DNA from 2 places in the Mesobacillus subterraneus genome. Region 1 is predicted to be linked to the other one. Evidence: riboswitches for the same ligand, from Rfam matches in the RefSeq annotation. Region 1 holds a riboswitch; the other holds the start of a gene.
What was found. Region 1 has a riboswitch for preQ1 ahead of queC (7-cyano-7-deazaguanine synthase QueC). Riboswitches for the same ligand answer to the same signal wherever they lie in the genome.
Positions count from the first base shown of each region.

Region 2: linked by a shared signal. The riboswitch ahead of LC048_RS17365 (QueT transporter family protein) and the one ahead of queC (7-cyano-7-deazaguanine synthase QueC) in region 1 are both predicted to bind preQ1.

Region 1 covers NZ_CP129019.1:1,776,982-1,781,528, forward strand. The annotation lists gene LC048_RS09135 (multicopper oxidase domain-containing protein) at 1-596, shown strand, start outside; gene LC048_RS09140 (hypothetical protein) at 580-1,473, shown strand; gene LC048_RS09145 (hypothetical protein) at 1,503-2,024, opposite strand; PreQ1 riboswitch class I at 2,365-2,407, shown strand; gene queC (7-cyano-7-deazaguanine synthase QueC) at 2,462-3,121, shown strand; gene LC048_RS09155 (VUT family protein) at 3,181-3,720, shown strand; gene LC048_RS09160 (SDR family oxidoreductase) at 4,024-4,547, opposite strand, start outside.
Region 2 covers NZ_CP129019.1:3,334,406-3,338,952, reverse strand. The annotation lists partial or broken gene LC048_RS17375 (LysM peptidoglycan-binding domain-containing protein) at 1-1,067, opposite strand, end outside; gene LC048_RS17370 (NUDIX hydrolase) at 1,217-1,627, shown strand; gene LC048_RS17365 (QueT transporter family protein) at 1,674-2,159, opposite strand; PreQ1 riboswitch class I at 2,166-2,210, opposite strand; gene LC048_RS17360 (pirin family protein) at 2,404-3,249, shown strand; gene LC048_RS17355 (hypothetical protein) at 3,538-3,744, opposite strand; gene LC048_RS25145 (FbpB family small basic protein) at 3,941-4,159, shown strand; gene LC048_RS17345 (sporulation protein) at 4,177-4,547, shown strand, end outside.

The DNA of each region.
Region 1 (4,547 bases):
TCGTCCTCATATTGCATGATGGTGTGAGACTTGAGGATAAAAATGGAAAGGTCATCATTGATCCTATGGATGGGGTCATACCAGATACAGAAGTGCTCGAAGAAGTCGACACGTATGATTATGGGTCAAGAGGATTTAACTACCGTAGTGAGAGATTAATCAATCGATACAAGGAACACCCAGTAATGCACGAGCTGTTTTCATCAGAAATTTTCGGGGACCCTTCGACACCTTTATTCGAGGCATATCCTGGCGAGGCAGTGGTTATACGGATTACCACTCCTGCAGAAAGGCGCAGATCTCACACCTTCCACCTTCATGGACATTACTGGAAATTTGACAGTAAAGATCTTGATTCGCGGATTCAGTCATTTTTAGGCCATATGGTTACGGGCCATACAGATGATTTGCGCTTGATTGGAGGAGCAGGAGGAGTATTCAATTTCCCAGGAGATTACTTGTACCGTTCCGGCAATATCCGCTGGGACATAGAATTGGGGATGTGGGGAATCTTCCGTGTTCATAAGGATCCAAAGGAATACCTGCCGCACCTTGAGGAAGTTGAAGGGAAGTGGAGCAATGAAGAAAAGGCATAAAATTGAAATTCCAGTTGATGAGTCTTCAAGCCATGAGATGATGGAAAGCAGTTCCTCTTCTGCAACCGATCCGGAAGATGAATTGTGCTTACCGGAGGGCTGTCCCGATATCATCGAAACTCCAAAAATCCCTTCACCGACATCTTGTATGCCTGATGACCGGTTGCACGAATTAGAAGAAAAAATTGATAAAGCCAACCGTATGCTATTGGACCTCGGGCTATCAAATGTGCAGTCTGAACTTGGACGGAGAATTTTATTCGATGGACTGGCAGGGGAAATGGTGAAGATTAAAATCAACTGTTCAGATTCTGGGGAGAGCTTTACAGAAGCTAGTCCACTAAAGCCAAAAGAGGAAGTTTTAAACAAGAAGACCAAGAAGCAAAGGTATCACAAGAAGAAACGGCTTGCCAAGAAGAAGCGCAAGCATAAATGTAAAAAAAATAAATTGAACAAAAATTTCCTTGAAGGCTTTGTCCAATTAGTAGGCAGTGATTTTGTCCAACTTCAGAAAAACAGAAAGACATTCATTATACCTTTCAATAAGATCTGTCTGGTTTTATCCAAAAAGCCGTATCATCTACCGAAAGCCAAAGCTCCTTTAGTAGATATCGATCCATGTTTTCGGAGAGACCTGACCTATAATTTTGGAGAAACAGTAGCTCATGATCCTGAGCTGATCCAGATCTTTTTCAGGATTAAGTTATCAATGTACCTTAAAACATTTATGGATGAAAAAATAAAAATCTATACAAATTCTGAGAAGGTAATAGGTTCATTGGCAGGGCTAGAAAACGGAAACGTTATTCTTGTCAGCGAAAGTGCACAGGTTAAAGCAATACCATTTACGACGTTCTGCTACCTGAAAAAAGGTTGAGTAACAATTAGAAGCGCCTGAGCATTTGCTCAGGCGTTATTTCCTTCATCCTTTTCAAACCAATTGATTTTATCAAACGGAATCATCTTATATTTCTTTTTTGGGTAGTTACGGTTTCCCTTGTTTTTTTTGTGGATGACTAGCTCAACAAAATCTGTTCCAACAAAGGAAATACGACCATTGACTTTTTTAATCTTGCTGTCACATTCTGACCCTATAATAACTTTACATCCAATATAACCACGTAATACTGCTGCCATTTTGTGCCGCAAACCTCCCAAGCGGACGCTGAAATGCCTGCTGCATAACTCTCGATCAGTGAAATTATACCGGCGGTCGAAAATTACCGGGACACAATCATCTTTATAGCTATGGCAATATCCATGATGTGAACTTGATTCCAGATCATCCATGGTTGGGCAATCTGAATGTGAGCTAAAGGTAAAGGCTGAATCAACATCATCGCATTGTGGATGGTCGCAGTCATGGTATTCTTGAGAATTCTGTTTGAAATAATCTCGACTTCTTGAAAAATAAGCCCCAATATCCATCTTTATCCTCCCTCCTTATGGGTTTTAGAAATAGGTGCCTGTTTTCATTTTATTCCTGTAAAAAATTTTTGTATGAGCAAGATGCCCTGTCAGGATTATGGTATCTTCAGGATTGCCGTTCCAAAGAAAGTTTCAACAAAGAACGCGAAGAACTATTTAGTCTGATTCTTGAATAAACTGACTATAGAGCCGTCAGTACTATCACTCTTCGACGATAAGGGCAGCTGTCTGCTTCAGGCACCATGACCTAGAAAAATCTAAAAATGTTGACATAAAATAAGCTTTTCTTTTATAAAATGTATGATAAAATAAAAAAGTCAAAATTACATATTCCGTTCTGACGGAAGAGGTTCTAGCTACCCTCTCAAAAAAACTAAGGGAAAACAGTACTGCTGTCTTAGTGGTACTGTTTTTTCTGTTGTAAAGGAGCATTTCTTATGAAAAATGAAAAAGCCGTTGTCGTATTCAGCGGCGGACAGGATAGTACGACTTGCCTGTTTTGGGCTATGAAGGAATTTGGAGAGGTTGAAGCAGTCACTTTCGATTACAACCAGCGTCATCGGACTGAAATACGATGTGCAGAAGAAATTGCAAGCGAGCTTGGCATTAAGCATCATGTTCTTGACATGAGTCTGCTAAACCAACTAGCTCCTAACGCACTTACTCGAAGTGATATCGATGTAAAGGATGGGGAAGACGGAGAACTGCCATCAACATTTGTGCCGGGGAGGAATCTATTGTTTTTATCCTTTGCTGGAGTTCTTGCAAGCCAAGTGAAAGCAAAGCACATCGTAACAGGTGTTTGCGAAACGGACTTCAGCGGCTATCCAGATTGCAGGGACGTGTTCATAAAATCATTGAATGTAACTATTAACCTATCAATGGACGAGAACTTTGTCATTCATACACCATTAATGTGGCTGAATAAGTCACAAACTTGGAAGCTGGCTGATGATTTAGACGCTTTTGAATTTGTCAGGTCAAGAACACTGACTTGCTATAACGGAGTCATTGCAGATGGCTGTGGTAGCTGTCCGGCCTGTAAGTTACGAAAAAGAGGGCTGGATGAGTTCCTCGAAGGAAATCTTGATACCTAATTTCAGTTTATGCGATCATGCAAAAATAGATAAAGATATTAATAGACGGAGGTAAGATAATGAGAATCTTTTTATACTTAATTTCAATTGTTACTGCCAATGTGATTACAGCTGCTCTTGCGCCACTTCAATTTGGAATGTTCATTGTGCCGATGGGGACATTGCTGATAGGGGCTACATTCATTTTCCGTGACCTTGTGCAGAATAAGTACGGCCGGGCGAAAACTTATATGTTCATCGGTTTGGCGCTCGTTCTTTCTGCTATTGTTTCGTATATACTAGGAGATACACTTACGATCGTTTTTGCTTCGGCATTGAGTTTTGCTGTTGCTGAGACGACTGATACTGAAATTTACACGAGGCTTAAGCTTCCAATGAGCTGGAGAATCTTCTACAGCGGATTAGTTGGCGGCCTCCTGGATTCAGTCATCTTTGTCGTAATCGGGCTAAGTCCATTAGGAGCAAACTTCCTTCCGTGGGAAGCTGTTCCTGCAGCGATTTTAGGCCAGGTTATTGTTAAAACCATCATCCAGGGAATTGGCGCAATACTGCTTAACCCTATTAACAACATTTTCAATAATAAAGCAATGACACACTAGGATAAAAAGGTGCCGATCTATTGATCGAGCACCTTTTGTTTGATTATGATGAATTTTACCGGAGTAATATTATCACTTTTTTCTTTCATATTCTCTTGTTTTTTTTCCTGAAACTCAGGCTGGATCGTTCAGTTTGCCTTTCCAAATTACCGATTATTTCATTCTTGATCACAATAACAAAGGTTGAAAATATTAAAGATCAATCCCAAGGAACTGAAGGAGACTCACTGAGCATGTTTAAGCCATATAGCATGTTTAGACCTCGTTACCCATTAGAAAATTTAATTTTAGTCACTGGATGCATTATAACTTTAATTTTTTCAAAACGATTCTTTCAATGGTTTTCCAAGGGAAATAGTTTTTTAATTGAATCATGGTCTTGACACCTTTTCCAATGGGGTACCTTAGGTTTGGTGAGCTTTCATTTGAAGCAATCGTCACTGCAAGCCTGGCAACATCTAGTGGATCTCCATAGGAATCTTGCTCGGCTGTTAATGTTTTCATTATTGAATCCTTGAGCAAGTAATATGGTGAATCATTTGGCAGTGATACATTTTCGATGCTTTGCCAAATATTTGTTTTATAAGAACCCGGCTCGACAAGAACCACATCAATCCCAAAAGGCTTGAGTTCGAGCCTTAAGCTTTCACTATAACCTTCAAGAGCATGTTTAGAAGAAACGTAGGGAGACAATCCGGGGAATCCAAATCTGCCGCTGATGCTGCTCATATTGATAATTTTACCTGATCCCTGCCTGCGCATGACAGGAAGGACAGCCTGTGTAACAGCAATAACGCCAAAAAAGTTCGTTTCAAATTGCCTTCGAT
Region 2 (4,547 bases), 1.6 Mb from region 1:
GGATAGCGGTAATGGCGTAATCAAGCACTCTGCGGATTTCGTTCAATGGTGAAACAGCCTGAGGCGACCCGAAACGGTAGCCCCATTCGTAGGTCATTAAAACAACAAAATCTGCTATCCTGCCGTGTGCAGGATAATCATGTGCTTCATATAATAGTCCTTTTTGATCGGCCCTGATTTTTGGCGCAAGAGAGGTTGAAACAAAATAGCCTTCTTTATGAAGGGCATCAACAGCTTCCTGAAGAAGTGTATTATAAAGTTCACGGTCAACAGGCAGGACATTCTCGAAATCAATGTTCAAACCACGGTAACCTTTTTCACGCATGACAGTAAGGATATTGTTTAGCAGTGTGTTACGATTTGCTTCACTAGCAAGAACTTCATGGGCGATATTTTCCCCAGCCTCAGTCGCTGTAAAGTTGGTGATCGACATCATTGGCAGAGCGCCTTTAGCAAGTCCTGTCTGGATAGCTTCGGTATCATCCTTCATGTAAAGAACAAGCGAACCCTCAGGCTGAATGACATACGCGAACGGAGCAATATAGGTCATTAGATCGGCTACTTCGCCGACCAGTTCAATTGCCTTTTCGTCTGAATGATAGGTGAATGCGTTTGATTCGATTGTGGGTTTCCGTTTTGGAATGACTAAAATAGTCCCTGGATACAGCAGATTCGGATTTTGGATTTGATTCGCCTTGATGATTGCCTGTATGGTTACCCCATAACGCTGGGATATTTGCCATAGAGTTTCACTGCGCTGGATCGTATGGCGGATGGCGGGTATGCGGAGGACAGTGCCAGGGTATATAAGGGCAGGGTTGGTGATAGTATTAGCCCGGATGATGGCTTCTATGGTAGTTCCGTATCGCTGGGCAATGGACCAATAATGCTTCGCCGTATCGGACAGAATGGAATACATCATAAGATGGAATAAGCAAAGCCTGGCCAACGACCAACTGGTTTGGGTTTTCCAGACCATTTATTTCGCTGATCTGTACAGCGGTTACTTCATATCTGTTTGCAATTTGCCACAGGGCTTCCCCTCTTTGGACAACATGAATGATCATAATGAACCTCCCCCAGGAAAAAGTCCTACAATATGCTATGACAAAAAAAAGGAATTATATGTTGAAGGCGGAATTATTATTCTTAGGGAATGTCTAAAAGGGAGCGTCGCGGAGGAGACTTTTGCTAGGAAGTTAAGGGGGATATGAGAATGAAATCATGGGAAGGTTCTGCTGGTGTATGCATCAATAAATATGGGGAAATATTGATGGTCCTGCAGGGGACAGAGGACGAAGAAAAACTTTGGGCAGTACCTGCAGGAGGCAAAGAAACCGGAGAGACTTTCGATCAATGCTGCATTAGGGAAGTGCTGGAGGAGACAGGGTATGAAGTGGAAATCGTCCGTCAGCTTTTTATGAAAACTGGACTCATTTCCGGAGTGAAAGTCAAGGTTCAGTACTTCGAGATAAAAGTAACCGGAGGAGATAGCCAAATTCAAGATCCTGACGGGCTGATCCATGAAATTGCCTGGAAAAAGGTCAGTGAGATGAGCGAAGCAGATTTTGGTTTCAAAGAAGATAGGGAGTTTCTGATGAAATTTTCCGTCAGCCTTCAGGCTTAAGGCGTAAAAAAACGCATGGATATCTTCTCCATGCGTTTTCATCTATCTAAACCAGTTTTTCCAGATTCACGCGCTTGTGAATCGCAAGCATGACCGGAATACCTACTGCCATTACCGTAAATTCACCTGCAGCGGTTGTCAGCCATGTGAACCAGAATGGCAATTGGAATGCCAGGTTCAGTTCAATCGCAATCAGGAACATCGTGAATGTGAAGACCAATGTGTTCACAATCATGCGGCCGATGATGCTTTTAATATATTTTGCGGTGAAAATTGTAATCAGTAGGGATATCACTGACTGGCCAACTCCAAAGACGAGGTCAAATGCGACCATTGGTGAGAAGAGCAGGTTTGTTAAAAATACACCCAAAACGATTCCAAAGAAATATTTCTTATTGAAAACAATTAAGTGGTTGAACATTTCCGATACGCGGAATTGCACATTTGTGAAGCCAAAGGGCTGGACGACGGCAGAAACGGCTATATATAAGGCAGCCAGAATCCCGTTCCGGACAATCGTTCTCGTATTCATTTTTCATCTCTCCTAGTTTTTTTACGTGGGATGGTTACGAACCACGTTATTTAAAAGCCAATTTTATATTATATAGGATAAGAGTCCTTCTCACAATATAATTTTATTAGAATAATAGTTGGAGATCCCACTATGGAACATACCTAAATACCTCAGTTTAAAATATCTTCATTTTAAAATATAATATCGCATTGTTATAATTTGATGATAAGACTAGGCTATTTTAGATAAAGGGGTTTTGCAAATGTTTAATAGAGATATCAAGAAACATTGGACTGTTCAATATGAGGAAAGAGGGATGCCGCACCTCCAGGCAGGACTGGTACTGAATCCGCAAAACTGGAGGGAGTTGGATCCTTTCATTTTAATGGCGGAGGACTGGTTTAAGCGCGGGACGTTTTCTGATCATCCTCATCGCGGTTTCCAGACAATCACCTATATCATTGACGGAAGGCTTGAGCACATCGACAATCATGGCGGTCACAGCATCCTGGAAGCTGGTGACATACAATATATGAATGCAGGAAGCGGTGCACGGCATGCAGAAGAGGCAGTGGACAATGATATAGCACATACACTGCAGCTTTGGCTGAACTTACCTAAAGAGCTGAAAGGCACAACGACTTCTTATCAAAATGTAATTTCTGAGGATGCACCTGTTGTCCAGTTTGACGGTGGAACTTTGAAGGTGTATTCAGGTGAAAGTGCTGGAGTGAAAGGGCCTCTAGAACCATTAGTGCCTTTTTCCTTATCAGAAATCCAGCTAGCAGAGGGAGCGGAATTCAGTTATGAATTGCCGGAATCTCATAACGCATTCTTATACATCCTTTCTGGTGAAATCGATGCCGGCTCAAGCCAGACAAACTTAAAAAAATCTTCCGCAGCGACTTTGACTTTTAACGACGAAGGTGAAGGCACAAGTGAACTAACGCTGAAGGCGAATAAGCGGTCTAAAGTATTGGTATATTCCGGTAAACCTATCAAAGAGGAAGTGGTCGCCTACGGACCGTTCGTGATGAATTCAATGGACGAGATTCGCCAAGCCTATCGTGATTATCAGGAAGGAAAGTTCGGCGAGGCAGCTGAATAAGGATGAATTTTCAGCTGAATTGAAAGAATTGACGGAATACGTAATGTCATGTATCATAATGGTACATTTGAATAGTTTCTCCTAAAGGGGAGTAGCTTTCACAACAGAGTCGTCAATACGGAGGTCACTCCCGGCTTTGTTGGCAACGATAGTTGTTAGCAAGACCTTTGCCATTTTGGTGAAGGTCTTTATTTGTTTCCAGACCTTCACCTGATCGGGTGAAGGTCTTTTTTGCTGGATAAGAAAGTATAAAATTTTTGTACTTAGATTAGTGTCCAGCTCCAGCGCCTAGCCCCTCGAGTCGCTTGTCTGGCTGCGGCTCCTAACTCCTTGAGACGCTAGTCCAGTGTCGCCTCCTAGAAACTCCGAAACTTCAACTCCGCCGGCAGAAGCAAAAAGCGCTTTTTTGTCGGAGTCTCCAGTTTCTGCGTTTCTGGGCAGTCGGCTATACTTTTCGGTTTCGATCCGACCAATGAAGTCAAAGAGCGACTTCACTGGTCGGCCTTCCAGCGCTTGTCTGGGCTGACCAAGGCGCTTGCGTTTTTCTTAGATAAACTGAAGGCGATGTACCCGTATTAGCGATGAAGAGATTATGATCAACGAAAGATGAGATAAGTTCCCGTAAAAGGCAAGAAAAGAATAGGGCCATAATCGACAGATTCCCATTTTCAAAGAACCAGGAAGAGTTCATATGGCACAAATAAATGTTTACGAAAAAGACTTTTTCAAGAGACATTTTCTTATCTTGAAACATAAATTTAAATATTGGAGTGTGGATGTTGTGAAGAAATTACAGATTAGTTTTGAGGAACTTGTTCAAAAGAATAAAGAAGAATTGTTAGCAGACCAAAAGCGGATCGAGATCATCGAGAAGCGGCTGGATGAGAAATACACCAATCCAAAAAAGTAAATAGACGGAGGAACAGGATGCTGCTACGGAAGTATATGTCTCTGCTAGGGGTAGGCTCCGCCCAAATCGACCTGATTTTAGAGGAGGATGTTTTTATCCCTGGTGATTCGGTAAATGGGAAGTTTTTGATCAAGGGCGGGACGGTTGACCAGGATCTCCAGCTCATTGAGTGTGCACTTGTGATGGTAAATTTGAAGACAGATGCAGAAAATGTACTGAATACTGTATCAATCGATGTACAGGTGAGGATTCAGCCAGATGGAGATGATATGGTGCCGTTCAGTTTCCTGCTGCCGCTGGATGTCCCTCCTTCAAGCAAGGATATCTCTTATCATTTCAAAACAAAGCTAGTCTTTAAACAGGGAGTTGAAAGCTGGGACGAAGACAT